Regions from separate parts of the Mesorhizobium ciceri biovar biserrulae genome, predicted to be linked through region 4. Evidence: riboswitches for the same ligand, from Rfam matches in the RefSeq annotation. Region 4 holds a riboswitch; each other region holds the start of a gene.
The links. Region 4 has a riboswitch for cobalamin ahead of A4R29_RS17045 (DUF1636 family protein). Riboswitches for the same ligand answer to the same signal wherever they lie in the genome.
Positions count from the first base shown of each region.

Region 1: linked by a shared signal. The riboswitch ahead of bluB (5,6-dimethylbenzimidazole synthase) and the one ahead of A4R29_RS17045 (DUF1636 family protein) in region 4 are both predicted to bind cobalamin.
Region 2: linked by a shared signal. The riboswitch ahead of metE (5-methyltetrahydropteroyltriglutamate--homocysteine S-methyltransferase) and the one ahead of A4R29_RS17045 (DUF1636 family protein) in region 4 are both predicted to bind cobalamin.
Region 3: linked by a shared signal. The riboswitch ahead of A4R29_RS01505 (aromatic ring-hydroxylating oxygenase subunit alpha) and the one ahead of A4R29_RS17045 (DUF1636 family protein) in region 4 are both predicted to bind cobalamin.

Region 1 covers NZ_CP015064.1:1,806,678-1,814,197, forward strand. The annotation lists gene A4R29_RS08035 (MFS transporter) at 1-253, opposite strand, end outside; gene A4R29_RS08040 (TetR/AcrR family transcriptional regulator) at 374-982, shown strand; gene A4R29_RS08045 (hypothetical protein) at 1,271-2,254, shown strand; partial or broken gene bluB (5,6-dimethylbenzimidazole synthase) at 2,377-3,102, opposite strand; cobalamin riboswitch at 3,106-3,285, opposite strand; gene A4R29_RS08055 (histone deacetylase family protein) at 3,407-4,333, shown strand; gene A4R29_RS08060 (exodeoxyribonuclease VII small subunit) at 4,337-4,588, shown strand; gene A4R29_RS08065 (DUF2277 domain-containing protein) at 4,699-4,965, shown strand; gene A4R29_RS08070 (pirin family protein) at 5,005-5,925, shown strand; gene dxs (1-deoxy-D-xylulose-5-phosphate synthase) at 6,068-7,520, shown strand, end outside.
Region 2 covers NZ_CP015064.1:1,190,591-1,198,110, reverse strand. The annotation lists gene A4R29_RS05265 (serine hydroxymethyltransferase) at 1-389, shown strand, start outside; gene metK (methionine adenosyltransferase) at 444-1,622, shown strand; gene A4R29_RS05255 (adenosine kinase) at 1,730-2,722, shown strand; cobalamin riboswitch at 3,116-3,315, shown strand; gene metE (5-methyltetrahydropteroyltriglutamate--homocysteine S-methyltransferase) at 3,431-5,776, shown strand; gene tdh (L-threonine 3-dehydrogenase) at 6,440-7,474, shown strand.
Region 3 covers NZ_CP015064.1:302,625-310,144, reverse strand. The annotation lists gene A4R29_RS01535 (carbohydrate ABC transporter permease) at 1-740, shown strand, start outside; gene A4R29_RS01530 (carbohydrate ABC transporter permease) at 742-1,896, shown strand; gene bglA (beta-galactosidase BglA) at 1,901-3,565, shown strand; gene A4R29_RS01520 (ABC transporter ATP-binding protein) at 3,590-4,702, shown strand; gene A4R29_RS01515 (DUF680 domain-containing protein) at 4,782-5,027, opposite strand; gene A4R29_RS01510 (DUF680 domain-containing protein) at 5,107-5,304, opposite strand; cobalamin riboswitch at 5,816-6,017, shown strand; gene A4R29_RS01505 (aromatic ring-hydroxylating oxygenase subunit alpha) at 6,133-7,380, shown strand; gene A4R29_RS01500 (FAD-binding oxidoreductase) at 7,406-7,520, shown strand, end outside.
Region 4 covers NZ_CP015064.1:3,640,002-3,647,521, reverse strand. The annotation lists gene cobN (cobaltochelatase subunit CobN) at 1-648, opposite strand, end outside; gene cobW (cobalamin biosynthesis protein CobW) at 667-1,704, opposite strand; gene A4R29_RS17045 (DUF1636 family protein) at 1,707-2,135, opposite strand; cobalamin riboswitch at 2,175-2,378, opposite strand; gene A4R29_RS17040 (winged helix-turn-helix domain-containing protein) at 2,409-3,608, opposite strand; gene A4R29_RS17035 (NADH-quinone oxidoreductase subunit A) at 3,940-4,305, shown strand; gene A4R29_RS17030 (NuoB/complex I 20 kDa subunit family protein) at 4,296-4,877, shown strand; gene A4R29_RS17025 (hypothetical protein) at 4,883-5,425, shown strand; gene A4R29_RS17020 (NADH-quinone oxidoreductase subunit C) at 5,422-6,024, shown strand; gene A4R29_RS17015 (NADH-quinone oxidoreductase subunit D) at 6,025-7,215, shown strand; gene A4R29_RS17010 (NADH-quinone oxidoreductase subunit E) at 7,216-7,520, shown strand, end outside.

The sequences.
Region 1 (7,520 bases), 1.8 Mb from region 4:
TGGTGGTGGGCACGACGATCCGTGTCTGGCCCAGGCGGTCCACCAGTCTCGATATCTGCGGCGCAACGAAAGCGTTGGCCAGAGCGTATGTTGCCGAGACGGCTCCGGCCAGCCAGTATTCGCCACGCGTCTGCGACAGCATCGCCACGATGCCGATGGGCGCCATGGCGATCGGCAGGCGCGCCATGAATCCGGCGGCCGCAAAGCCCTTGGCTCCGGGGGCACGAAAGATTTCCGAATAGGGATTTTGCATGGGTGGTTCCTCGACAAAGGACGATTCGGCAATTACATACGAAGCGTATGATTGTTAAATAGAGCATACGCCGCGTATGTCAATTGGCATACGTTACGTATGTGAATAGGGCCAGAAGCCATGCACAGACCCCGCAAGGAGATGATCGCCGAGACGCGCGCAAAGCTGATCGCGGCGGCCCGCCATGCCTTCGGCACAACAGGCTATGCGGAAGCCTCGATGGATGATTTCACCGCTTCGGCCGGGCTGACGCGCGGCGCGCTCTATCATCATTTTGGCGACAAGAAGGGGCTGCTGCAGGCGGTCATAGCCCAGATCGACGGCGAGATGGCGGCGCGCATCAATGAGGTCGCGTCGAGAGCGCCGACCCGCTGGCAGCATTTCGTCGACGAGTGCTCGACCTATATCGAGATGGCGCTGGAGCCGGAAATCCAGCGCATCATGTTCCGGGATGGCCCGGCCGTGCTGGGGGATCCAGCGCAATGGCCGAATGCCAGTGCGTGCATCGTGTCAATGACCGACCATCTGACCGCGCTGCAGGAGGAGGGGGTCGTTGTCTCGAGCCTCGACCCCGAGACGGCCTCGCGACTGATCAACGGAGCGAGCAGCCAGGCAGCGCAACGGATCGCCAATTCGGACGACCCCGAAGCGACGTCCAAGAAGGTGGTGACGGCGTTCAAGCAACTGCTCGAAGGCCTGCTCAAGAAGCCGGATCCGCAGTCGAATTGAGTTCCCACCGGAGCTTTCGTGCCGGCATCTGTTCCCGATAGGAATTTTTTCTTGACACCTGCCCTCAGCTAAGGTACATATTCGTCCATGGTGCTGATTTGCGCCGGTGACCCGCCGCACAGGCGGGTTTTTCGTTTGATGCTCCGTCAGACAACGCGCCGGCGAAAGGCTGCGAAAGAAAACCGTTGCCCCGAATTCGTCGCGCTTCGGCGTCAGGGGCCGGCAATTGACAATCGCCGGGTTGAGTTCATCCTCTTCCACCATCTCTGAGGCGGAGATTCGGGGCACATGTGGGATTTCGAGATCGGCCGGTCGGTGTCCATCATGATGCGGACCTGGCCGTTCATCGTCTTTCGTATGATCGTCTATTTCGGCATCACGCTGGCCTACATCATGGCGACCGGCACCGGTGCCTCGGTCGGCTATGGTGTCGGCCATATCTCCACCGATCCCGACGGGCCCATGTCCTTTGCCCTGTGGGGCGGCGTGGTCGGGTTTGGCATCGTCTCGATCGCGGTCTACTGGATCCGCGAATACATCCTCTATATCGTCAAGGCCGGCCACATCGCCGTCATGGTTCATCTGATCGACGGCCGCGACATTCCCGGCGGTCAGGACCAGATCGCCTACGCCAGGGATGTCGTGGCCCAGCGTTTTGCCGAGGCCAATATCCTTTTCGTCGTCGACCAACTCGTCAAGGGTGCCATCCGCGCCATCACCGGCCTGCTCGGCGGTATCGCCGCCTTCCTGCCGATACCGGGCCTGAGCGGCCTGGTCTCCTTCATCAACACGGTGATCCGCCTGTCGCTGACCTATGTCGACGAGATCATCCTCGGCTACAACATCCGCATCAATTCAGCCTCACCCTTCGAGACGGCGCGCCAAGGCGTCGTGCTCTATGCCCAGAACGGCAAGGTCATGGTCAAGAACGCCGTCTGGCTGGCGGTCATCATGTGGGGCGTGTCGTTCGTCATCTTTCTGATGATGCTGGCGCCTGCCGGCGCCATTCTGTTCCTGATGCCCGGCCAGCTCGCCGGCTGGGCCTTCGTGCTCGCCATCGTCTTCGCCTGGGCGTTCAAGGCGGCCTTCATCGAGCCTTTCGCCATCGCTTGCCTGATGCAGGTCTATTTCAAGACCATCGCGGGCCAGGTGCCGGATCCGGCCTGGGACGCCCGGTTGGCCGAGGCGTCGTCGAAGTTCAGGGAGCTCAAGGACAAGGCGCTCGCCTCCTTCGGCGGTTCGCGCTGGGGTACGGCCGGCGCCACACCCTGATCGGCCGGGCAGGTGGTGTCTGGTGAGGCAGAAACGGTGTTGAGGCGCGCCACGGTGGACTTCAGCTGTGTCTCGCCTTGCCCGGAAAACGTCTCGCTCATGATCAGTTCCGGCAGCGGCAGCCGCCGTCCCCAACCATGCGTTTCAAGGTCCGGTTTGGAAGCGAACTCGGAAACACGGCCGACGCAGAGATAGGCGATTGGCGTTACGTGATCCGGAATGGCCAACAGCCGCTTCAGCGCCTCAGCCTCGATGATGCTCACCCAGCCGACGCCAACGCCCTCGGCACGCGCGGCCAGCCAGAAATTCTGCACCGCGCAGACGGTGCTGTAGAGATCCATCTCCGGATTGTGCCAGCGTCCCAGAGGCGAACCTTTCGAGCGCTGCCGGTCGCAAGTGATGCAGATGTTGAGCGCGCTCTCGCAGATGCCTTCCAGCTTGAGCTTGCGGTACAGCGCCTGTTTTTCCGCCTCGATCGCCGGCAGTTCCTGCTCGCGCGCGGCCAGGAACAGGTCGCGCACCCTTTCGCGTCGCTCGATGTCACGAATGACAATGAAATTCCATGGCTGCATGAAGCCGACCGATGGCGCATGATGGGCGGCAAGCAGCAGCCGCGCCAGCACGTCGTCATCGATCGCGGTGGGCAGGAAATGGCTGCGCACGTCGCGCCGCGTGAACATGGCGCGATAGACCGCATCGCGCGCATTCTGGTCGAATCCATCGTCAATGGCAGCGGTCATATGTTCCGGCATCGCTTGTCCCCTTGCGATTGCAGATTCAAAACGGTCAGAGCGTACTTTGTGCGTCCAAATGGACGCACGTCGCTGTGATGTCATCCGCCTGACCATGCGGATGACGATGCCTGCCAGGCCGGTCTTCTGGCTTGGGATCAACCCGCGTCCGGTGCCTTCCCGTCATCGACAGTGGCATTTACCGGCGCGGTCCCCCTCACAGCGTTGGGCACGCCACGGAATTCAACCGTGTTCCCGATTCTCCCGCTTGCGGCGGGCACCAGGCAGTACCAAGAACCTTACGCCGAAGCGCCGGCGAGGCCAATGCCCGCGGCGACGCGAATGGACGCAGGCGCGATTTTCCCCAGTCATCGGCCGCCCGTGCATGGCCTTTGTCGATCCGGGTCACTAGATTAGGACGATGACCACCCGTCTCTACACGCATCCGATCTTCCTCGAGCATCTCACGCCGCCCGGACATCCCGAGCGGCCCGACCGCCTGCGTGCCATCGAGCGCGTGCTCGATGAGGAAGCCTTTGCCGGGCTCGATCGTATCCAGGCGCCGGAAGGCGACGAGGCCACCATCCTCTACGCGCATCCTGCCGATTTCGTCGCCCGCGTGCGCGCCGCCATTCCCGACGAGGGGATTGCCCGCATCGATGCCGACACCACTGCCAGTCCTAAGAGCTGGCAAGCGGCGATCACCGCGATCGGCGCCGCCAACGCCGCCGTCGATGATGTCTTTTCGGGCCGCGCCGACAACGTCTTCGTCGCCGCCCGGCCGCCCGGCCATCATGCCGAAAAGACCACGGCCATGGGCTTCTGCCTGTTCAACACGGCGGCGATCGCGGCGCGTTATGCGCAGAAGAAACACGGTGTCGAGCGCGTTGCCATCGTCGACTGGGACGTGCATCACGGCAATGGCACGCAGGATATTTTCTGGGACGATCCCTCGGTGCTCTATTGCTCGACACACCAGATGCCGCTTTATCCCGGCACCGGAGCGAAGACCGAAACGGGCGCCGGCAACATCGTCAACGCACCGCTGGCGCCGCAGACCGGCAGCGAAGTGTTTCGCGATGCCTTCCTGTCGCGCGTCCTGCCCGCGCTCGACAATTTCGCGCCCGACCTGATCATCATTTCGGCCGGGTTCGACGCGCACCACCGCGATCCGCTGGCCGAGATCAATCTGACCGAGGATGATTTCGATTGGGCGACCGGCCAGCTGATGCAGCGCGCGGCACGCCACAGCGGCAACCGGCTCGTCAGCCTGCTCGAGGGCGGCTACGATCTGCAGGGATTGGCATTTTCGGTCGCCGCCCATGTCGGTCGACTGATGAAAGGATGAACGATGGCTGGTGAGACCAACGAAGACGTCAAGGCGATGAGCTTCGAGCAGGCACTCGATGCGCTGGAGAAGATCGTCGATGATCTGGAGCGTGGCGACGTGCCGCTCGACCAGTCGATCAGGATCTATGAACGTGGCGAGGCGCTGAAGGCGCATTGCGACCGGCTGCTGAAGGCCGCCGAGGACAAGGTCGAGAAGATCAGGCTGTCGCGCGACGGCAAGCCGGTTGGAACGGAGCCGCTCGACGCGGATTGAGGCCGGTCCGAACGATGGCCTCGCCTCACCGGTTTTTGGACATGATCATGATCGAGGATATAACTCGTTGCGATTGAAACAGCTCAAGGACAAGAGGAGATACGGAAGCGATGTGCAGAAACATCAAGACCCTGTTCAATTTTGATCCGCCGGCAACCAATGACGAGGTGCGCGACGCGGCCCTTCAGTTCGTCCGCAAGCTGAGCGGAACGACGCGACCCTCGAAGCAGAACCAGCACGCCTTCGATCATGCCGTCGACGCCATCGCGGCCTCGGCGCGCGAACTGCTCGATTCCCTGGAAACCCATCAGCATCCGCGCAATCGCGAAGAGGTGGCGGCCAAGCTGCGGGCAAAGGCGGCCATCCGCTTTGCCTGATGCGGCCAGGCGGCCTTCGACCACCGACAAGGAGAGTCCATGAGCTTCTTCCCCGGGAAAGACCCTGAGGTGGGCGATGCGTTCGCCAGCGATCAGATCGAATTGATGGTCGTTCCGAACGCCAAGGACATCGGTGGTTTTCAGGTGCACCGTGCCCTGCCAACGGCAAAAAGGCGGTTGGTCGGTCCGTTCATCTTCTTCGACCGCATGGGTCCCGCGATCCTGCGGGCCGGCCAGGCGCTGGACGTCCGTCCGCATCCGCATATCGGACTGTCGACGGTCACCTATCTGTTCGACGGCAAGATCCGGCACCGCGACTCCCTCGGCACCGAAATGGTCATTCAGCCCGGCGACGTGAATTTGATGACCGCCGGCCGCGGCATCGTCCATTCGGAGCGTACGCCGGAGGAACTGCGTGGCGCGCCGATGTCGGTATCCGGCCTGCAGACATGGCTGGCGCTGCCGGACGACAAGGAAGAGGTGGCTCCTGTGTTCGAGAACACAGGAGCGCTCAGGCTTCCCCAGATTGATGCCGAAGGCGTCAACGGGCGCCTCATCATCGGCGATTTCCAAGGATTACGGTCCCCGGTCAGGGCCGATTCGGAGACGCTCTACGCCGACCTGCGCCTGGCGCCCGGCGCCAGCGTGAAAATCCCTGCCGATGCGGAAGAGCGCGCCATTTACACGCTGGAAGGCGAGGTCTCGATTTCGGGCGATGTGTTCCCAGCCGAACGGCTGCTGGTGTTCCGTCCCGGTGACGAGATCGTCGTGTCGTCGCAGACCGGGGCGCATTTCATGCTGTTCGGCGGCGCCTCTCTTGGTTCGAAGCGTTACATCTGGTGGAATTTCGTCTCGTCGTCGAAAGAGCGTATCGAACAGGCGAAAGAGGAATGGAAGACAGGCCGCTTCGACATCGTTCCAGGAGACGAGGAAGAGTTCATTCCGCTGCCGGAAAGCTGATGCCTGTCGCCCAAAGTGGCCCGGTTTTGGGGAAACGACCTGCATAGAAGCAAAAGACCACAGTCTGATCCGCGTCACTGACACGCATTTACTTTCGCCGGCCGGCGGCCTATTTCGCCCATCAACCGAAAGCCTGAGCACCGTGAACGCAACGCCGCATACGCCGCTTCTCGACAAGGCCCGCATCCCGGCCGACCTGCGCATGCTTGCCGAGAGTGAACTGCCGCAACTGGCGTCCGAGCTTCGCGCCGAGCTGGTCGACGCGGTATCCCGCACGGGTGGTCATCTGGGCGCCGGCCTTGGCGTGGTCGAGCTGACGGTGGCGCTGCACTATGTCTTCAACACCCCCGATGATCGGCTGATCTGGGATGTCGGCCACCAGGCCTATCCGCACAAGATCCTGACCGGCCGCCGCGACCGTATCCGCACGCTGCGCCAGGAAGGCGGCCTGTCCGGCTTCACCCGCCGCGCCGAGAGCGAGTACGATCCCTTCGGCGCTGCCCACTCCTCGACATCGATATCGGCCGGCCTCGGCATGGCCGCGGCCCGCGATCTCTCCGGCGGCCGCAACAATGTCATCGCCGTCATCGGCGACGGCGCCATGTCTGCCGGCATGGCCTACGAGGCGATGAACAATGCCGGCGCGCTCGATGCACGGCTGATCGTCATTCTCAACGACAACGACATGTCGATCGCGCCGCCAACCGGCGCCATGAGCGCCTATCTGGCGCGGCTGGCCTCCGGCAAGGCCTATATCGGCCTGCGCGATTTCGGCAAAAAACTGACGTCTTATCTCGGCAAGCGTGCGGATCGTGCGATCACAAGGGCGGTCGAGCATGCACGCGGCTACGTCACCGGCGGCACGCTGTTCGAGGAACTCGGCTTCTATCACATCGGCCCGATCGACGGCCACAATCTGGAGCATCTGATCCCGGTCCTGAAAAATGTCCGAGACAATGGCGAAGGCCCGGTGCTCATCCATGTCGTCACCCAGAAGGGCAAGGGCTATGCGCCGGCGGAAGCCGCCGCCGACAAATATCACGGCGTCAACAAGTTCGACGTCATCACCGGCGCGCAGGCCAAGGCGCCGGCCAACGCACCGGCCTACACCAAGGTGTTCGCCGAAAGCCTGGTCCAGGAGGGCCGCGAGGACGACCGCATCGTCGCCGTCACCGCAGCCATGCCGAGCGGTACCGGCCTCGACCTGTTCGGCGAAGCGTTCCCGTCGAGGACCTTCGATGTCGGCATCGCCGAACAGCACGCGGTGACCTTCGCCGCCGGCCTCGCCACCGAAGGCTACAAGCCGTTCGCGGCCATCTATTCCACCTTCCTGCAGCGCGCCTACGACCAGGTCGTCCACGACGTCGCCATCCAGAAATTACCGGTGCGCTTTCCCATCGACCGCGCCGGCTTCGTCGGCGCCGATGGCGCCACCCATTGCGGCGCCTTCGACACCACCTTCCTGGCGACACTGCCGGGCTTCGTGGTGATGGCGGCGGCCGACGAGGCGGAGCTGCGCCACATGGTACGCACCGCGGCAAGCTATGATGACGGCCCGATCGCCTTTCGCTATCCGCGCGGCAATGGCGTTGGCG
Region 2 (7,520 bases), 2.4 Mb from region 4:
ACAACGCCAAGGCTCTGGCCCAGGCGCTTCTGGAGCGAGGTTATGAACTCGTCACTGGGGGCACTGACAATCACATGCTGATCCTTGATCTTAGGGACCGGCCGCTGTCTGGGAAAGACTATGCCGAGCGATTGTCGCAAGCAGGGATCATTACGAACTTCAACATGGTGCCGGGCGACCGGCGCCATCCCGCGCTCACCAGCGGCATACGCTTAGGCACGCCAGCAGTAACGTCTGTGGGCATGCGCGAGGCGGAGATGGTGCAGATCGCAGCCTTCATCGACCTGGTTTGCCGCCAGCCCGATGATTCGGACGTCCATGCCCGCGTCCGCAGAGACGTTGCCGATTTCTGCGCTGCGTTCGACGTGCCTGGCATCTCCGACAGGTAAGGCGGCCGGATCAACTGTCACATCCAATTCCAACGTTTGAAGCGAGGACATTCCATGACCAGACAATTCGTGTTCTCTTCCGAATCCGTCGGCGCGGGACATCCCGACAAGATGGCCGACAATATCTCAGATGGCGTGCTTGATGCGATCCTTCGCAAGGATCCTAAGGCCCGAGTTGCTTGTGAAGCGTTGGTGAAGTCAGGGATGGTCGTTCTGGCTGGCGAGATCACCAGCCACACGCAGATCGATTACAGCCAAGTTGCCCGCGATATCATTTTGGACATTGGATATGACGACGATGCGATCGGCTTTGACGGCCGTCGTTGCGCCGTGATTTTGGCCTTGACCGAGCAGTCGCCCGACATCAGCCAGGGCGTCGACGAGGGACGAGGGCAGGATCTCGATCAGGGAGCAGGGGATCAGGGCCTCATGTTCGGGTACGCGTGCAACGAGACCGAAACATTGATGCCGTTGCCAATCCAACTTGCTCACGATTTGACAAAAAAACAGGCAGAGGTGCGCCAAACCGGACGCCTTGGCTGGCTTCGCCCGGACGTTAAATCTCAAGTCTCCGTCCGCTATGAGGGTTTGCGCCCGGTAGCGCTTGATACCATAGTCCTGTCGACGCAGCATGACGAGGAGGTCTCACAAGCCACGGTCCGCGAAGGCGTCATTGAGGAGATCATAAGGCCGGTCTTGCCTCACGACGACCTGGATACGACGAGGATAAGGTTCCTGGTCAATCCAACAGGCCGGTTCGTGGTCGGTGGGCCGCGCGGCGACTGCGGGCTCACCGGACGCAAGATCATCGTCGATACCTACGGCGGGATGGGGCGTCACGGCGGTGGCGCCTTTTCGGGCAAGGATCCGTCGAAGGTCGATCGATCTGCTGCCTATGCGGCGCGGTACGTCGCAAAAAACGTCGTTGCCAGCGGCCTTGCGGAGGTGTGCGAGGTTCAGCTTGCTTATGCGATCGGTGTCGCCGCACCGGTGTCAGTCCTCGTCAATACATTCGGAACCGCAAAGGTTGATGAAAAAAGGATCGAGCGCGCCGTCCTTGAGCTTTTCGATCTCCGGCCGAAAGGCATCATCAAGGCGCTTGATCTCTTACGGCCGATTTACCGCAAGACCGCGACATACGGACACTTCGGCCGCGAAGAGCCGGAGTTCACCTGGGAAAAGACGGACAGAGCTGACGAGCTGTTGCGAGAGGCAGGACCGGCAGCTGCGTGATGCACGGTTATCGGATCCGTCGGCATAGGGCGACCCATTCCACACTCGTAAGAAACACCCGCTAAGGCGTGGCAAGAAGCCGGCTCGGGTGTTTGGCGGAGATTTTGATGCCGAGCTATGACGTGCTTTGTATCGGTAATGCCATTGTCGACATCATCGCCCAGTGCGACGAGGCGTTCCTGGAGACGAACGGCATCATCAAGGGCGCGATGAACCTGATCGACACAAGGCGCGCCGAACTGCTCTACAGCCGCATGGGGCCGGCGATCGAAGCGTCCGGCGGCAGCGCCGGCAACACCGCAGCCGGTGTCGCCAGTTTCGGCGGCCGTGCCGCCTTCTTCGGCAAGGTGTCCAACGATCCGCTCGGCGAAATCTATGCCCATGACATCCATGCCCAGGGTGTTGCCTTCGACACCAAGCCGCTCAAGGGCGAGCCGCCGACGGCGCGCTCGATGATCTTCGTCACCCCCGATGGCGAGCGTTCGATGAACACCTATCTCGGCGCCTGCGTCGAGCTCGGCCCGGAAGACGTCGAGGCCGACAAGGCCTCGGGCGCCAAGGTCACCTATTTCGAAGGCTATCTGTGGGATCCGCCGCGCGCCAAGGAGGCGATCCGGCAGACGGCAAAGCTGGCGCACGCGGCGGGCCGCGAAGTGTCGATGACCCTGTCGGATTCGTTCTGCGTCGACCGCTACCGCGACGAATTCCTCGAGCTGATGCGTTCGGGCACGGTCGACATCGTCTTTGCCAACAGCCACGAGATCAAATCGCTCTACCAGACATCCTCGTTCGACGAGGCGCTGGCGCAGATCCGCAAGGATTGCCGCATCGCCGCCGTGACCCGCTCGGAAAAAGGTTCGGTGATCGTGCGCGGCGACGAGACCGTGGTGATCAAGGCGACCGCCATCAATGAACTGGTCGACACAACGGGTGCCGGCGATCTCTATGCTGCCGGCTTCTTGCATGGCTACACGCAAGGCCGCGATCTGCAGACCTGCGGCGACCTTGGCTCGCTGGCCGCCGGATTGGTGATCCAGCAGATCGGCCCGAGGCCCCGGCAGAATCTGCGCCGCGAGGCTGAGCAGGCGGGGCTGTTGTAGGGCAGCTTTTCGGCCACGTATTGCCCACCTTCCCGTTGTGCAGGCTGTCCAGACAAGCGCGTTTAAATCGAACGCGTACCAGTTCGAGAAGGATGCCGGTTTTTCTCCCAATTTCTAATTGTTGAGGCTGAGGAACGTTGTCGCACTTCGGTCCAGTACTACCGCCCCATCATGAATGCCAACACGCGCCGTTTTTGATGAAATCGTTTTGAGACGGGATCGTACAAAAGGCAGATCGCCCGAGGGGCCAGCCACAGTCTGCACACACCGGAGAGTCGCGCAGAAGGCTCAGCTCGACGGCGACATGGAATTTGGAAGCACGCCGCAGGCTAACAATTCACATAAAGACATAAACATTTCTTTATACGGCATTGACAAGAAAGTGGGCTACTGCGATTGTCCGCATGTCGTGGTTCTCCGCAAGGTGTTGCCGTAGCGGAGCTAAGTGGGAAGCCGGTGCAATGCCGGCGCTGCCCCGCAACTGTAAGCGGCGAGCCAAACCCATCAATGTCACTGGGGCGAACTGCCCCGGGAAGACGGGGCAGAGGCTGTGACCCGCGAGCCAGGAGACCTGCCTCGGTAAACAACGTCCACAGGCGGGGTGTCTGGTGGCCGCGGCAGCTCGGCGTCGATGCCGGCCTGCTAGCGCCTTCCTTGTCCCCGCCCCAACCATCGGGGTATGGAATGAATGTCTCCCGGCAAGTTCCCATAGCAACGCTTGGCGTGCCGCGTATCGGTCGCCGGCGAGAACTGAAATTCGCGCTCGAAAGCTACTGGTCCGGAAAATCGTCTGCTGCCAACCTTCTGGCGACGGCGAAGGCACTGCGTGCCGCCAGTTGGAGCGAGCAGCACGACCGCGGCGTGTCGAAAATCCCGTCGAACGATTTCTCACTTTATGACCATGTGCTCGACACCGCGGCAATGGTCGGCGCCGTGCCAGCTCGTTACGGCTGGACGGGCGGCGAGGTCCCGCTCGACATCTACTTCGCGATGGCGCGCGGCACGCAAGGCGATACCGCGGGTTGCGGACAGGCCAGTCACGGGCATGCAGTTCAGGGGCAGCGCGTAACCGCGATGGAAATGACCAAATGGTTCGACACGAACTACCACTACATCGTGCCGGAGCTGGGCGACGATCAGACATTCGCCCTCTCGTCAACCAAACCAGTCGATCACTTTCTGGAGGCAAAAGAGCTCGGCATCCATACACGCCCGGTCATCCTTGGACCGGTGACCTTCCTCAAGCTGGCGAAGTCTCCCGATCAGGGCTTTAATCCCATAGCGCTGCTACCGCGGCTGCTGCCCGTCTACGAGCAACTGCTGCAGAGGCTGGAGCTCTCGGGGGCCGACTGGGTGCAAATTGACGAGCCGGCGCTTGTGCTCGATCTCAACCCGAACGAAAGAGCTGCCTTCGAATTCACCTACGGGCAGCTGTCGAAAGCCGCGCCCAAGTTGAAAATTATGCTGGCTACCTATTTCGGGCCGCTGGGAGACAATCTCGAGACCGCGCTTTCGCTGCGCCTGGCGGGCCTGCATCTCGACCTCGTGCGCGCTCCCGAGCAATTGGAGACGATTGGTCGGCTCGCACCGAAGGATCTGGTGCTCTCACTTGGCCTGATTGATGGCCGCAATGTCTGGCGCGCGAACCTGACCGCCATTCTCGACCGCATCAAGCCGGTCATCGCCGGTTGGCCGCTGGACCGCGTCGAAATTGCGCCTTCCTGCTCGCTGCTTCACGTGCCGATGGACCTGCGGATGGAGACCGCGCTCGATGTAGACGTCCGTTCGTGGCTGGCATTCGCCGCCCAGAAGACTGAAGAGCTGCTCGTGCTGGCCCAAGCCTTGTCCGAAGGCTGGGAGGCCGTAACAGGCGGGCTGAAGGCTTCTGATGAGGCGGCCGCCGCGCGCGCAATGTCGACAAAGGCCCATGATCCGCTCGTCCGCGGGCGAGTCAGCAGCATTGACGGCGCCATGAAGCAACGAAAGAGCGCATTTGCCAAGCGCTCGAGAGTCCAGGCTGACACGCTCGCCCTGCCGTTGTTCCCGACGACGACCATCGGGTCCTTCCCGCAGACGCCCGAGGTGCGCAGGGCACGCTCCGCTCATGCGAAGGGTCGGCTGAGCTATATCGACTATCAGACCTTCCTGAAGAAGGAGACTGAGTGGGCCGTCCGTTGGCAGGAGGAGATCGGGCTCGACGTGCTGGTACATGGCGAGTTCGAACGAAACGACATGGTGCAGCATTTTGGCGAGCAGTTGTCCGGCCTCGCCTTCACCCAGCATGGCTGGGTGCAAAGTTACGGCTCCCGGCTCGTGCGCCCTCCCATCATCTTCGGCGACGTATCGCGGCCCAATCCGATGACGGTTCTCTGGTGGCAATTTGCCCAGTCGCTGACGAAAAAGCCGGTGAAGGGCATGCTCACTGGCCCAGTGACGATTCTTAACTGGTCTTTTGTGCGCGACGACGTACCCCGTGCCGAGGTCTGCCGCCAGATCGCATTCGCCATCCGCGATGAAGTGGCCGACCTCGAAAAAGCTGGCGCAAGGGTGATCCAGATCGATGAGGCCGCGTTTCGCGAAGGCTTGCCCCTGCGGAAGTCCGATTGGAAACATTATCTCGGCTGGGCTGTCGAATGCTTCCGGCTCGCCTCGACGGGTGTAGAGGACGCGACTCAAATTCACACCCACATGTGCTATTCGGAGTTCAATGAAATCATCGACTCGATCGCTGAACTGGACGCGGACGTGATTTCAATAGAGACGTCGCGCTCCAAAATGGAACTGCTGGACGCCTTCACCAAGTCCAAATATCCGAACGAAATCGGTCCCGGCGTCTACGATATTCACTCACCACGTGTCCCAGAGGTCGGCGAGATTTTGCATCTCGCCCAACTTGCTCGCGAGCGACTGTCGGACAGCCAGCTGTGGGTGAATCCGGACTGCGGCCTCAAGACAAGGAAATGGGAAGAGGTCCGCCCTGCCCTCATCAACATGATCGCTGCAGCCTGCGCGCTGCGGGAGAAGGTGCAGGCGCAGGCCGCTGGGCCACTGTGACCGGCAAACATGTGACCCGCGGGCCTCGCGGATAATTTGAAGCAGAAAGGACGGCATCGAAAAGCCGCGAAGACGTCGGTCGACGCGTGCGAGTCCACCCTTGTCGTCCAGCCGAAGGCCGCTGGACGGCTGAGCGGCGGGGCAGGATTTGGGACGCCGATTCTGGTCCGAGGACGGATGATTTCGGCCACGAAATGGAGGAAGGCGGTTTTGTCCGTGAGCTTCTGCCTCACAGGGCCAGCGGCCGACAGACGCGAGGGATCAACGCTTGCAGATGCCGCCTGGGCACTGGCACTATCGAGATATCGGCGGCGAGGTCGACCCATCAAGAGCGTCGGTGTCGATTTGACTGCGTCGCATGTGGCGGACATCGACAAAATAGCCATACCGCCCAGCCGCAAGCTGCGACCATTCCTCATCGTTTGAATTGAAGCCGGCTGCATCTGGCACGGCGTGTGCTCCGCTCCTGCTGAAGTTCCGCTAGGACAGAGCTTTTCACGCGCGCACGGCTCGCGGTGGTGTGTTGCTTCGACACAAACGCCCCCGTGGACATTACGATCGGTCCAAGAATTCAGCTGTGCTCCTCCGAGCCTATCTTTCCGTCATGCAGGCTACCCGAGCAGTCGGGAGGAGTGGAACCAACCAAGTTGTAAGGAGCACCTGATGTCTAACATGATGAAGGCACTGGTGAAGGCCAAGGCCGAACCGGGCATCTGGATGGAAGAGGTGCCGGTGCCGGAGATCGGCCCTAACGACATGCTGATCAAGATCAAGAAGACGGCGATCTGCGGCACCGACGTGCACATCTACAATTGGGACCAGTGGGCGCAGAAGACGGTGCCGGTGCCGATGGTCACCGGCCATGAATTCGTCGGCACGGTCGCGGATTTCGGCGCAGCGGTCACCGAATACAAGGTCGGCCAGCGCGTGTCTGGCGAAGGCCACATCGTCTGCGGCCATTGCCGCAACTGTCGCGCCGGGCGAGGGCATCTGTGCCGCAACACGCTCGGCGTCGGAGTCAACCGGCCCGGCGCCTTCGGCGAGTATCTGGCGATCCCGCAGCACAATGTCATGCCGATCCCCGATGATGTGCCCGACGAGATCGCGGCGATCTTCGATCCGTTGGGCAATGCCGTGCACACGGCACTCTCCTTCGATCTGGTCGGCGAGGACGTGCTGGTTACCGGCGCCGGGCCGATCGGGATCATGGGCGCGCTGGTGGCGCAATGTGTGGGCGCGCGAAAAGTCGTCATCACCGACATCAACCCGGTGCGGCTGGCGCTGGCCAAAAAACTCGGCGTCCAGCATGTTGTCGACGCCTCGAAGGAAAAACTGCGCGACGTCATGCCGGCGCTCGGCATGACCGAGGGTTTTGATGTCGGCCTCGAAATGTCAGGCGCCGCCCCCGCTTTTCGCGACATGATCGACACCATGAACAATGGCGGCAAGATCGCCATCCTGGGCATCGCGCCGACCGGTTTCGAGATCGACTGGAACAAGGTCATCTTCAAGATGCTGCATCTCAAGGGCATCTACGGCCGCGAGATGTTCGAGACCTGGTACAAGATGATCGCCCTGGTGCAAGGTCCGCTCGACGTTTCCGGGTTGATTACGCACCGCATCGGCATCGACGATTTTCAGGCCGGCTTCGATGCGATGCGCAGCGGCAGTTCCGGCAAGGTGGTGATGGACTGGTAGGGCGATGGCCGGCGTGATTTTGCGAAGGTGGTGACGGGACACCTTC
Region 3 (7,520 bases), 3.0 Mb from region 4:
TCGGCCTGGCGAACTATGAATGGGCGTTCGGCGACCGCGAGTTCCGCAACTCGATCCTCAACAACATCATCTGGCTGGCGGTGGTGCCGGCCGCCTGCACCTTCCTCGGGCTGATCATCGCCGTGCTCACCGACAAGATCTGGTGGGGCACGATCGCCAAGAGCCTGATTTTCCTGCCATTGGCGATCTCCTTCGTCGGCGCCAGCGTGATCTGGAAATTCATCTACGAGTATCGCGGCGAAGGCCAGACGCAGATCGGCATCCTCAACGCCATCATCCAGCATTTCGGCGGCCAGCCGCAGGTCTGGATATCGCTGCCGTTCTGGAACAATTTCTTCCTGATGATCATCCTGATCTGGATCCAGACCGGCTTTGCCATGGTCATCCTGTCTTCCGCCCTGCGCGGCATCCCCGAGGAAACGCTGGAAGCCGCCGTGATCGACGGCGCCAATCCGTTCCAGATCTTCTGGAAGATCATGGTGCCGCAGATCTGGGGCACCATCGCCGTGGTCTGGACCACGATCACCATTCTGGTGCTCAAAGTATTCGACATCGTGCTGACCATGACCAACGGCCAGTGGAACAGCCAGGTGCTGGCCAATCTGATGTTCGACTGGATGTTCCGCGGCGGCGGCGATTTCGGCCGCGGCGCCACCATCGCCATCATCATCATGATTGCGGTCATTCCGATCATGGTCTGGAACATCCGCCAGGCGAACAAAGAGACGGGAGGACATTGAGATGGCCGTCGCGACCGGAAATTCCTTCGCCAGCCGCTTCGGCGTCCACATCGCCGTGCTCATCTTCGTCGCGATCTGGACCATACCGACCCTCGGCATCCTGGTTTCATCGCTGCGCGACAAGAACCAGATCATTGCCTCGGGCTGGTGGAACTCGTTCGCCAGTTCCACCCAGACCGAAGCCGGCCGGCTGCCGCCCGCCTCGGCGCAAGTCGAGAAGGACGGCAAGTTCGTGCTCGAGGGCAATATCTTCGGCGACGGCGCCAAGCGCGACATCAGCGCCTTCGGGGTCAAATCGGCGGCACCGACGCAGTATCCCGCCGGCACCACAGCCGATCTCGGCGACGGCGTGACCTTGCAGCTCAATGCCGACGGCAGCTTCGTCATGCAGTCCCCGAAAGCGTTCGAAGGCGATCGCGGCCAGCGCGTCTATTATGCTTCGTCGGCGCCGCCGAAATTCACCACCGATAATTACAAAACCGTGCTGTTCTCCGAAGGCATCGGACGGTCTTTCATGAATTCCCTGACCGTCACCATTCCGGCGACCGTCATCCCGATCCTGATCGCCGCCTTTGCCGCTTATGCGCTGGCCTGGATGCGGTTTCCCGGCCGGGCGCTGCTGATCGCGGTCATCATCGGCTTGCTGGTGGTGCCGTTGCAGATGTCGCTGATCCCGCTGTTGAAGCTCTACAACGGCGTCGGCGCTTTCTTCGGCATGCCGTCGAAGACCTATCTCGGCATCTGGCTGGCGCATACCGGCTTCGGCCTGCCCTTCGCCATCTACCTGCTGCGCAGCTACATTGCCGGCCTGCCGCGCGAAATCATGGAATCGGCGCGCATCGACGGCGCCAGCGATTTCGAGATCTTCGTCAAGATCGTCTTGCCGCTGTCGTTTCCGGTGCTGGCTTCGTTTGCCATCTTCCAGTTCCTGTGGGTATGGAACGATCTGCTGGTGGCGATGGTTTTCCTCGGCACAGAGGCAGACCAGATCGTGCTGACCGCCAAGCTCAACGCGCTGTTGGGCTCACGCGGCGGCGACTGGGAGATTCTGACGACATCGGCTTTCGTGACCATCATCGTGCCGCTGATCGTGTTCTTCTCGCTGCAGCGCTATTTTGTCCGCGGGCTGCTTGCCGGCTCGGTGAAAGGAGGCTGAGACGATGCAATCCGCTTTGAAGGCCAGCTCGAAGCCTGACCTCGCCATCGATCGCGACTGGTGGCGGGGCGCGGTGATCTACCAGATTTATCCGCGCAGCTACCAGGACTCGAACGGCGACGGCATCGGTGACCTTAAGGGCATCATCGGGCGGCTACCCTACATCGCGGCACTCGGTGCGGACGCCATCTGGATTTCGCCGTTCTTCAAGTCGCCGATGAAGGATTTCGGCTATGACGTGTCGGATTACTGCGACGTCGATCCGATGTTCGGCACGCTGGCCGACTTCGACGCGCTGACAGCCGAGGCACACAGGCTGGGCTTGAAGGTGATGATCGACGAGGTGCTGTCGCATACCGCCGACAACCACCCGTGGTTCAAGGAAAGCCGGTCGAGCCGCAGCAACCCGAAAGCCGACTGGTACGTCTGGGCAGACGCCAGGCCGGACGGCACGCCGCCCAACAACTGGCTGTCGATCTTCGGCGGCTCGGCCTGGCAATGGGACACCAGCCGCCAGCAATATTACATGCACAATTTTCTGGCCGAGCAGCCCGACCTCAACTTCCACAACCACGAAGTCCAGGACGCGTTGCTCGACGTCACCCGCTTCTGGCTGGAGCGCGGCGTCGATGGTTTCCGGCTCGACACCATCAATTTCTACTTCCACAGCCAGGGCTTGGAAAACAACCCGCCGCTGCCGCCGGAAGAGCGCAACGACCAGACCGCGCCGGCGGTCAACCCCTACAACTACCAGGACCATCTCTACGACAAGAGCCGGCCCGAGAACCTCGGCTTCCTCGAACGGTTCCGTGCCCTGCTCGATGAATATCCGGCAACCGCAGCGGTCGGCGAGGTCGGCGATTCGCAGCGTGGGCTTGAAGTGGTGGCCGCCTACACCGCCGGCGGCAAGCGCGTGCACATGTGCTACTCCTTCGATTTCCTGGCGCCGGAAAAGATCAGCGCGGGCAAGGTCCGCTCGGTGCTGGAATCCTTCGGCAAGGTCGCCAGCGATGGCTGGTCGTGCTGGGCCTTCTCCAACCACGATGTAATGCGCCCGGCCTCGCGCTGGGCCGCCAATGAGCCCGACCCGACCGCCTACCTGAAGGTCATCTCGGCGCTGCTGATGTCCTTGCGCGGTTCGGTCTGCATCTATCAGGGTGAGGAACTTGGGCTCGGCGAGGCCGACCTTCGGTTCGAGGATTTGCAGGATCCCTACGGCATCCGCTTCTGGCCTGAATTCAAGGGCCGCGACGGCTGCCGCACACCGATGGTGTGGAACGGCGGCGCCAAGAATGGCGGCTTCTCCCAGGCAAAACCCTGGCTGCCGGTGCCGGCCAAGCATTTGGCGCAAGCGGTCAATGTCCAGCAGGGCGACGAGGCTTCGCTGCTCGAGCACTACCGGCGCTTTCTCACCTTCCGGCGTGCCCATCCGGCGCTGGCCAAGGGCGACATCACCTTCATCGAAAGTGAGGGAGATACCGTCGCCTTCACGCGCCGCGCAGGCAACGAGCAGATCGTCTGCGTCTTCAATCTGGGAGCCGGGCGGGCCAAGGTTGACCTTGGCGGCCGATCGCTGCAACCTCTGCCCGGGCACGGATTTTCGGGGCAGGCGAGCAGCGGTTCCATCGAGCTTGGCGGCTACGGCGCCTGGTTCGGGCGTCTCGACTGAATTTCCAATCACTGGAGGAAACCAATGGCCGATGTCACGCTAAGACAAGTGAAGAAGTCCTACGGCAATCTGAACATTCTCCACGGCATCGACCTCGATATTAAGTCGGGCGAGTTCATCGTCTTCGTCGGCCCGTCGGGCTGCGGCAAGTCGACATTGCTGAGGTCGATCGCCGGGCTCGAGGAAATCACCTCCGGCGAACTCAGAATAGCCGGCGAAGTGGTGAACGACGTGCCGCCGTCGAAGCGGGGCATCGCCATGGTGTTCCAGTCCTACGCGCTGTACCCGCACATGACCGTCTACGACAACATGGCGTTCTCGATGAAGATCGGCAAAGAGAACAAGGCCGAGATCGACCGCCGCGTGCGCCAGGCCGCCGAGATCCTGCAACTGACCAAATATCTCGACCGCCTGCCCAAGGCGATGTCGGGTGGCCAGCGCCAGCGCGTCGCCATCGGCCGCGCCATCGTGCGCAATCCGAAGGTGTTCCTGTTCGACGAGCCGCTTTCGAACCTCGACGCCGCGCTGCGCGTCGCCACCCGCATCGAGATCGCCAAGCTCAAGGAATCGATGCCCAACACGACCATGATCTACGTTACCCACGACCAGGTCGAGGCGATGACGCTGGCCGACCGCATCGTGGTGCTCAAGGACGGCCATATCGAGCAGGTCGGCACGCCGATGGACCTCTACAAGAAGCCCGGCAATCTGTTCGTTGCCCAGTTCATCGGCTCGCCGGCCATGAACATCCTGCCGGCGACCATCGAAAAGACCGGAAACCCGACCTTCGTCAGCCATGTCGGCGGACGCAAGGCGACCGTGCCGATTGCGACGCCGGCTTCGGCAAAGGGCGCTGCGGTGAGCTTTGGCGTGCGGCCGGAGGACCTGATCATCGCCAGCGGCGCGGACTATCTGTTCGAGGGGACGGTCGACTATGTCGAGCAACTCGGCGAGGTGCAGCTTGTCTATGTCGACATCGGCCGCGCCGATCTGCCGCTGGTGACCAAGCTGCCCGGCAATGTCGAGGTCAAGCGCGGCTCGACATTGCGGCTGAGCGCAAATGGCGAGGACCTGCATATCTTCGACGCGGATGGACGTTCTTTCGCGTTGCATGAAGTGGAAGCAAAGGCGGCTTAACCGCAATTACCGTGTCAGGCACAAAAAAGAGCGGCGGGCCGGGCCCGCCGCTCTTTGACTTGGAGATCGACTTCGGTTGTTAGTTGTTGCCGAAGAGGTTGCGGTCGGCACCTTGCGGAGCAGACTTCTGGGTGGTGTCACCCGACGAGTTCAGCAGCTTGTAAACCGGCGAACCGGTGTTGCGTACCGAAGAGGTGCGCGTGCTGTCGACCGAAGTCGTGGCGGCAGGCTGATTGGCACCATTGGAGCCAAAGTTGTCGCTGCCGGCGAAGGCACTGCCGGTGATGGCCAGAACGGCGGCGGCAGCAATGAGGATCTTGTTCATCTTGAATACTCCTGAATGTCTGAATTTCGCCAGGGCGGCGGGCAAGCCCGCCGTCGACCGGGAAACTGGGAATCGGCTGTTAGTTGTTGCCGAAGAGGTTGCGGTCAGCACCCTGGGCAGGCGCCTGAGCAGCCGGTTCCGACTTCTTGGTCGAAGCGGTGTACGAGCTGTCGACAGCAGTGGCTGCCGCGGCGTTCGAACCGTAGTGGTCGCTACCAGCGAAGGCGCTGCCGGAAATGGCCAGAAGGGCTGCGGCAGTGAGAATGATCTTTTTCATTTTTGGTACTCCAGTATCGTCTTTTTTCCGTCCGTCTAGCGGCGTGTCTTGGAAATGAAATCGCGTCGTTCGGACAGCCCCGATGTGGGAGGGCAAGGTCGTCTTTTCCAATCACGAAGTTGTTCCGTGTGGACCATGAATCCACACCTTGAAATTGTGCCAACGGAATCTAGGGATGTATTTTTCTTCTTCATATCAGTGTGTTAGGTATAGACACTTGATGGATCACTGACTGTTTCAGAGGCCCAGCGTTCACACCGTCCTGCACGCACCGTCAACAGAAACGAACCGTTCGGTTCGATTTTAGGGCGAGCTAATAGTCACTTTTCGAAACCATTAACCTTTTTTTGACCCCCGCGAAGGGTCGGATTCGGGAAGATCGCAGCCGGCAAATGGCCGCCCGGGAGGTGGGATCTCGGCCCGCGACGATCTGCAGTAGCGTTTCGCATGCCGTGTCGCGCCGCATGGATACGATGTCGTTTTCATGCCGACGGCGCGCCCGCGATCGTGGTTAGATCATACCATCTCAGGTGCCGCTTCGTGACGACGAGGCGGAGAATTGGGAAGCCGGTCAGAATCCGGCGCTGCCCCCGCAACGGTGGTGGAGTTCAAGTCGCAACGGGAGACCACTGGGCAACCGCCTGGGAAGGTGTCGCGATGGTCCGCAAGGACAACTCCAGAGCCCGGAAACCAGCCCGAGATTTTTAGACTCGACTGATCGCGGTGGGCGGTCAAGAGGTGGATAGCGCATGTCCGGCACACAGCCGGCCTGTGTTTCAATCCTTCCTCCATCACCACCAGTTCAGTCCTTAGAAACGAGGACAGGACATGGATATCCGCAACGACATGCTGAGGCTCCTGAAGGGGCGCCGGCAAGGCTTTTCGCTGGAGCAGCCCTTCTACACCGATCCAGACTACTTCAAGCTCGACATGGAGCTGATCTGGTATCGCGACTGGCTGTTCATCGGCCATGATTGCGAACTGCCTAAGCCGGGCAGCTACATCACCGTGCAGGTCGGCGACTATCCGGTCGTCCTTGTCCGCGACCAGCACGGCAAGATCAACGCCTTCCACAATTCCTGCCGCCATCGCGGCAGCCGCGTGTGCAACACGGAGAAGGGTACCGCGGCAAAGCTCGTCTGCCCGTATCATCAGTGGACCTATGAGCTGGACGGCCGCCTGCTGTTTGCCCGCCAGATGGCCGACGGTTTCGACAAGAGTGATTTCGGCCTGAAGCCGGTCGCCTGCGAGAGCGTCGGCGGCTACATCTTCATCTGCCTGGCCAAGGAACCGGCAGATTTCGCGCCGATGCGGGCGATGATCGAACCCTATCTCTTGCCGCACCGGCTGCGTGAAGCAAAGATCGCCTTCGAGAGCACGATCGTCGAGAAGGGCAACTGGAAGCTGGTCTGGGAAAACAACCGCGAGTGCTACCACTGCGCCGCCAATCATCCCGAGTTGTGCAAGACCTTCCCCGAGGCTCCAACCATAACCGGCGTCCATGGCGCCGACAGCGACCCTGAAATGGTCGCACACTGGGCCAAATGCGAGGCATCAGGCTTGCCGAGCAAATTCCGCATCGATCCGGCAGGGCAGTACCGCGCCACCCGCGCGCCGCTGCTGCGCGATGCCGTCAGCTACACCATGACGGGAAAACGGGCGGTCCAGAAGAACTTGTCCGACAGCGTTTCAACCGACCGCATCGGCTCCTTGCTGCTCTATCACTATCCGACGACCTGGAACCATATCCTCGGCGACCACGCCGTTACGTTCCGCGTGCTGCCGATCAGTGCCACGGAAACCGCGGTGACAACGAAATGGCTCGTCCACAAGGATGCGGTCGAAGGCGTCGACTACGACCTCGCTGAGCTCACCCATGTCTGGATCGAGACCAACGACCAGGACCGCCGCATCGTCGAGGAAAACGCCTTCGGCATCCTGTCGCCTGCCTATGAACCAGGCCCCTATTCGGAGCTGCATGAGGGCGGCGTGATCCAGTTCGTCGAGTGGTACGCGTCGTTCATCGGGCCGCGCCTTGCCGAAGGCGGCCGGCCGGCCCTGCGCAGCGTCGCCTAGCCCAGGGGATAAGAGGATGAATGCGATGACGGACCTTGGCCTCTATCGCCATCTCGACCAGATGACGCCCTGGAACGACAGGCTGCAGGTGCTGGAAGTGATCGGCGTCAGCGACGAAGCGCCTGACGTGAAGACCTTCA
Region 4 (7,520 bases):
GGCCAGCAGCATCGAGCGATAGAACAGGATGGGGATGATAGGAGCGTTGACGTTGTAAGCGCCAGCATTCGATAAGTCCCGCTTCTCCACAACTCCACATCCAGGCACGTAAAAACCAGCTTTCGGCACCACCACCGGGCCGATAACTTCCGCATCCGACCCCGCCAGCCGCGCCAATTTCCGCACCAGTGCGCTCATATTCGCCGGGCCGCCCTCGCGGAAATAGTCGAGCAGGCCGTCCAACTCCTCGCGCGGCAGCGTCGAGGCTTCGATCAGGCGCAGATCCTCGTCGCGGCATTCGCCGGGCAGCAGCGCCAGTTTTATGCCGCGTTCGCGGGCGGTCGAGGCAAGCTGGTCGCAGCCGTAGCGCCACCAGTCGTAGCCGCCGAGGATGCGCACGAGGATGATCTTGGCATGGCGGGCGACGCTGTCGACCCAGAGGTCGACGGACATGGGATGGCGCAGGTCGCGCAGTGCGGCCAGCCGCATCGAGGGCAGGCGGTTGGCATCGGCCTTCCAGGCTGCCGCCAGTCCGGCGAGGTCGCTGTCGGTGAAGGACAGCGCCACGATATCCGCCGGCGTCTGCCGCAGATCGACCGGCTCGGCGAGGTCGTCGAGCGAGGCGGATGTCGTGGTTAGGATGTGCATCGCAATCCGTGTCCGAAATCAGCCGGCGAGTATACGCTCGATCGCCGGGCGGTTCAGCCCTTTCAGGCCGATGACGACGAGGCGCGAGCGGCGGTCGTCCTGCGCGGTCCAGGCGCGGTCATAGTAATGATTGACGCGCGGCCCGACGGCCTGCAGCAAGAGCCGCATCGGCTTGCCGCCGACCTCGACGAAGCCTTTTACGCGCAGCACGTTCTCTTCTTCGGCGACGGTGGCGACGCGCTTTGCCAGCTCGTCCGGATTGGCGATCGAGGCAATGTCGACGATGAACGTGTCGAAGTCGTCATGCTCGTGGTCGAATGCGCCGTCATGATGGGACTTGCGGTTTTCGATGTCGTCCTCGACGGCGAGACCGAGCCCGAGCAGCACGGAGGGATCGACCTTGCCATGCGAGGTCGGCACAATCTTCACTGCGCGGGCGGAGTGTTCGCCAACGATGGCATTGGCGCGGGCGGTGCCGGCGGCGTCCATCAGGTCGCTCTTCGACAGGATGATCAGGTCGGCGCAGGCGATCTGGTCCTCGAACACTTCTTCCACCGGATCGTCGTGGTCGAGCGTCTCGTCCCCGGCGCGCTGCGCCTGGAGGGCCTCCATGTCGTTGGCGACGCGGCCTTCGGCCAATGCCGGTCCGTCGACCACGGCGATGACGCCATCGACGGTCACCCGGCTTTTCACGCTGGGCCACTGAAAGGCCTGGACCAGCGGCTTGGGCAGTGCCAGGCCCGAGGTTTCGATCAGGATATGGTCGACCCTCGGCGTCAGCGACAGGATTTGGTCGAGCGCCGGGACGAAATCATCGGCGACAGTGCAGCAGATACAGCCATTGGCCAGTTCGACGATGTTTTCCTCGGGGCAGGTGTCGATACCGCATCCCTTGAGGATCTCGCCATCGATGCCGATGTCGCCGAATTCGTTGACGATGATGGCGATGCGCTTGCCGCCGGCGTTTTCCAGGAGATGGCGGACCAGCGTCGTCTTGCCGGCGCCGAGGAAGCCAGTGACGACGGTGCAGGGAACGCGGGATACGGAAGTGGTCATGGTCAATCCTTCAGCATGTCGATGGGTGGAATGCGGGCCACGAGGCCGCGCTTGAGGCTATCGGGGCGGCCACGCCACGGGATCAGGCCATCTTTCGAGGTGGCGAAGAGCTTTGCGCCTGTCACGAGGTCGGCGCCGCTGGTCGCGGTCAGGTCGCCGAAGACATAGCTCCAGCAGCCGTCGCGCAGGATCGCGGCGCTGAGGCGCCGCTTGCAATTGCCAAGGCATTCGACGCTGCGGATGCGGATATCGTCGCCAGCGGCGGCGCGGCGCGTGTCGTCCGTCAGCAACTCGCCGGCGCGGGGATGAGCGTCGGAGCCGGTCTCATTGCGGCAGGAGCCGCAGACGATGATGGTGACGCCGGCCAAGGCATCATCATGGCCGGACGAAATATCCGCTGTGCCAGCCGAAAAACTGCTGTCGTGGTCCAAAGATCGGGCTCCTTGCCCGGAAACCCGCCGGGCGATCGGATTCTACAGTCGCAGACGGCAGGTCTCCTGGCTCGCGAGTCATCGCCTTGGGTAGCCGCCTTCCCGGGAATTCCCAGTGGTTTTCGGCCTTGGCTCTTCGCTTACAGTTGCGGGGACAGCCGCGGATTTGGGATTTTGCCCCGCACCGCATTCCCTCTTAGCCCTTGCCGTTGCGGGCAAGGGACCATCTGGAACCGGATTTAGGCTTTTGCGGGCGGCGGTGTCAACGCGAGCTTACGACACGGCTATGTCGGCCAGCGCCGGCCCCAAATCCCCGGCAGGCGTCACTTCGATGCGTTCGAGCCCGAGCCAACCTTGCATCTGCTTCAATTCCTCGAACAGCTCCGCAGCGGTTTCAGGCGGCGCACCGGGCTCGGCATAGGCCGCATGGACCCGCAGTATGCTGGCCGGGCGATCGGCCTTGAGGTCGACGCGTGCCACGATCCTGTCGCCGAGCAGGAACGGCAGGACATAATAGCCATACTGCCGCTTGTCGGCCGGTGTGTAGATCTCGATGCGGTAATGGAAATCGAACAGCCGCTCGGTGCGCGAGCGCTCGAAGACGACCGGATCGAAGGGTGCCAGCAAGGCGCGGGCCTCGACTTTGCGCGGCAGACGGGCGTCCCGGTGAAGATAGGCCGGCTTGTCCCAGCCTTCGACACGCACCGGCAGCAACTCGCCCGTTTCAACCAGTTCCTCCAACCGGCCTTTCATATCGGCCGGCGACAGGCGGAAATAATCGCGCAAATCGCTTGAAGTCGCCACGCCGTGGGCGCGGGCGGAAATGCGCAGCAATTCGCGGTGCGCGTCCTCAGGCGTCGGCACCGGCAGATCGAGGATCGCCTGCGGCAGCACGCGCTCGGGCAGGTCATAGAAGCGCTCGAAACCGCGGCGGTGCGCCGTGGTGATGCGGCCGGCCCAGAACAGCCATTCGAAGGCGTGTTTGGCATGGCTCCAGCCCCACCAGCCGCCCGAACCTTTCTGGCCCTCCAGCGCGGAAGCGGCGATCGGGCCGCGCTCGGCGACCTCGCGGTAGATCTCTTCGATGTAGGCGGCGTGCTCGCGGCCCCATTTGGCGAGACCCAGATACATTTCCTCGCCCCGCTCGGCGCGCTGCATGCGCCAGCGCATCAGCGGGTATGTCTCGACCGGCAGGAAGGAGGCCTCGTGCGCCCAATATTCGAAAACCATGCGCTTGCGCGTCACAGCCGCGTTGTCGAGCAGAGCGAGCGGGTAGGGGCCAAGGCGCGAATAGAGCGGCATATAATGAGCGCGCACCACCGCGCTGACGGAATCGATCTGCAACAGGCCGGTGCGGGAGAGCGTGCGGGCAAAATGCCGGCGGTCGGGCGTGCCGGTCGGGCGAGGATCGAGGAATCCTTGGGCGGCAAGGGCGATGCGCCGGGCCATCGGGAGCGAGATCTTTTCCTTCATGCAGGTATCACTTTGACGTGTTTTGACCGAGGGTCGAATGGTTGATTCCAACCCATGCTAGCAGGGTTTTGGCGGCATCCATGTCAAGAGAGAAAAGTGGAGTAAAAAGCGAAGGAAATCAAACAGGAGCGGATCGGACCAGTTTGCCGCGATATGCCGTCCAGGTCGATGTTTTGAACAAGGTTTGACTTGCTTCGCTGGAAGTGCTGCGCTAACCCTCGCCGCGTTGCAGCATAGGCCCTTAAAACGGTTCAGCGGTTAAACTGTCACGCTTCCGCATTAGGGTCCGGTGCTGTAATCAACGTGGATTGGCGCCAACGGAAAGCCGAGCATGAACGCACTCTTGAGCTCATACCTGCCCATCGTCCTGTTCATAGGCGTGGCGCTGGTTGTCGGCCTGGCGCTGCTGGCCGCGCCCTTCCTGGTGGCCTACCGCAATCCCGATCCCGAAAAGCTTTCCGCCTACGAGTGCGGTTTCAACTCGTTCGACGACGCCCGCATGAAGTTCGACATCCGTTTCTACCTGGTGTCGATCCTGTTCATCATCTTCGACCTGGAAGTAGCCTTCCTGTTTCCGTGGGCGGTGTCGTTTTCGAAGATCGGCATGCTCGGTTTCTGGTCGATGATGGTTTTTTTGGCGGTGCTGACCATCGGCTTTGCCTATGAATGGAAAAAAGGAGCGCTGGAATGGGATTGAACGACAGTTCAGGCACCCTCGTCGCGCCGAAGCCCAAGGGCATCATCGATCCCAACACCGGCAGGCCGGTGGGGGAGGACGATCCCTTCTTCCTCGAGATCAACAACGAGTTGGCCGACAAGGGCTTTCTGGTCACTTCGACCGAGGCGCTCATCACCTGGGCGCGCAGCGGGTCGCTGATGTTCATGACGTTCGGCCTCGCCTGCTGCGCGGTCGAGATGATCCACACCTCGATGCCGCGCTATGATTCGGAGCGGTTCGGTGTCGCGCCACGCGCGTCTCCGCGCCAGTCCGACATCATGATCGTCGCCGGCACGCTGACCAACAAGATGGCGCCGGCGCTGCGCAAGGTCTACGACCAGATGCCGGAGCCGCGCTACGTCATCTCGATGGGCTCCTGCGCCAATGGCGGCGGCTATTACCACTATTCCTATTCGGTGGTGCGCGGCTGCGACCGCATCGTGCCGGTCGACATCTATGTGCCCGGCTGTCCGCCGAGCGCCGAAGCGCTGCTCTACGGCATTCTTCTCCTGCAGAAGAAGATCCGCCGCACCGGCACGATCGAACGGTAGTCGTCATGGGTAAAGAGCAGATTATTTATGGCAACCCTGAGCCTTGGCTGGGGTTAACGTTCAAAACCTTGGATCAACGATTTGACGTATACGAATCGGGGAAGCGGTTTTATTCTTCCGAGTTCTTAACTGATACAAAATTTGGGGATGCTGGTCTCGGTATCGACATCTTATTGAATGACTGGGAGGCCAAGCTCACAGGCGACCCTCGATCTGTTTTTTATTATGGTGACGTGAGACTGCGGTCGCTCGGTGATCGAACTAAAAATCTGGTTGCAGAAATGTCGGCCAAGGTTTCCTGCGAGGGCTCGTCCGCCAACGGCGCGGCAAGCGAAAAATTGTTTGTGGAGTGCGTTGCGCTGAATGGCGACCCGGCAAATCTTGAAGCCCGGCCGCTTGTCGGAAAGTTGTTTTTTGGGGAGCCAGGCGACGACAATGAATGTCAGGTTTTTTTGGCCCTTGACACTGCCAGAGAGTGCGCTTGGTTCGGTGAGAAAGATCCAGTGTACTCGCGCAATGTTATAGGCTGGTTGGCGAGGTTGTCATGACCGCATCCCTGAGCGAACTGTCGACCTATCTCGGCGAGAAGCTGCCTGGCCGCTTCAGTGAAGCGGTGCTTGCCTATGGCGAGCTCACCGTCCATGTCGAGCCGCGCGATCTGGTCGAGGTGATGACCTTCCTGCGCGACGATGCGCGCTGCCAGTTCATCTCGATCATCGATGTCTGCGGCGCCGACTATCCGTCGCGGGCCAAGCGTTTCGACGTCGTCTATCACCTGTTGTCGCCGAAGCAGAATGTGCGCGTCCGCGTCAAGGTGCAGGCCGACGAGGAAACCATGGTGCCGTCGATCACCGGCGTCTATCCCGGCGCCGACTGGTTCGAGCGCGAGACCTACGATCTCTACGGCGTTTTGTTCTCCGGCCATCCCGACCTGCGCCGCCTGCTGACCGACTATGGCTTCGAAGGCCATCCCTTGCGCAAGGATTTCCCGCTGACCGGCTTCGTCGAGGTGCGCTACGACGACGAGGCCAAGCGCGTTATCTATGAGCCGGTCGAGCTCAAGCAGGAATTCCGCAATTTCGATTTTCTGTCCCCGTGGGAAGGTACGGATTACGTGCTGCCGGGTGACGAGAAGGCAAAGCAGTAAATGGCTGAAACCTCCGTCCGCAACTTCAACATCAATTTCGGCCCACAACACCCGGCGGCGCACGGCGTTTTGCGCCTTGTGCTGGAGCTGGACGGCGAAGTCGTCGACCGCGTCGATCCGCATATCGGACTGCTGCATCGCGGTACCGAAAAGCTGATCGAAGCCAAAACCTACCTGCAGGCGGTGCCCTATCTCGACCGGCTCGACTATTGCGCGCCGATGAACCAGGAACATGCCTTTGCGCTGGCCGCCGAGCGTCTGCTCGGCATCGAGGTGCCGAAGCGCGGCCAGGTGATCCGCGTTCTCTACAGCGAGATCGGCCGCATCATGTCGCATATCCTCAATGTGACGACGCAGGCGATGGACGTCGGTGCGCTGACGCCGCCGCTGTGGGGCTTCGTCGAACGCGAAAAGCTGATGGTGTTCTATGAGCGCGCCTCCGGTTCGCGCATGCATGCCGCTTATTTTCGGCCCGGCGGCGTCCATCAGGACCTGCCGCGTCAACTGGTCGAGGACATCGGCAAGTGGATCGACCCGTTCCTGAAGTCGATCGACGACCTCGACCGGCTGCTGACCGGCAACCGCATCTTCAAGCAGCGCAATGTCGATATCGGCATCGTCTCGCTGGCGGATGCCTGGGCCTGGGGTTTTTCGGGCGTGATGGTGCGTGGCTCGGGTGCAGCCTGGGATCTGCGCAAGTCGCAACCCTATGAATGCTATTCGGAGATGGATTTCGACATTCCGATCGGCAAGAACGGCGACTGCTTCGACCGCTACCTCGTACGCATGGAAGAAATGCGCCAGTCGGCGAAGATCATGCGCCAGTGCGTCGACCTTTTGCTCGGCAAGGAGAGCACCGGCCCGGTGTCGAACCTCGATGGCAAGGTGGTGCCGCCCAAGCGCCAGGCGATGAAGCGCTCGATGGAAGCGCTGATCCATCACTTCAAGCTCTACACCGAGGGTTATCGCGTGCCGGCCGGCGAGGTTTACGCCGCCGTCGAGGCGCCGAAGGGCGAATTCGGCGTCTATCTGGTCTCCGACGGCTCCAACAAGCCCTACCGCTGCAAGCTGCGCGCGCCGGGTTTCGCGCATCTGCAGGCGATGGATTTCCTCTGCCGCGGCCACATGCTGGCCGACGTCACCGCCGTTCTCGGCTCCCTCGACATCGTGTTTGGTGAGGTCGATCGCTAAATGTCAGTCCGCCGTCTCGCAGAAGCCAGCGTCCAGCCAGCATCCTTCGTCTTCAACCGGGCGAATGCCGCGGCTGCGAAGCAATGGATCAAGAAGTACCCGAAGGGCCGTGAACAGTCGGCCATCATCCCGCTTCTGATGATAGCACAGGAGCAGGAAGGCTGGGTGACGAAAGCGGCGATCGAGACGATCTCCGACATGCTCGGCATGCCGCGCATCCGCGGGCTGGAAGTCGCGACCTTCTACACGCAGTACCAGTTGAATCCGGTCGGCACGCGTGCGCACATCCAGGTCTGCGGCACCAC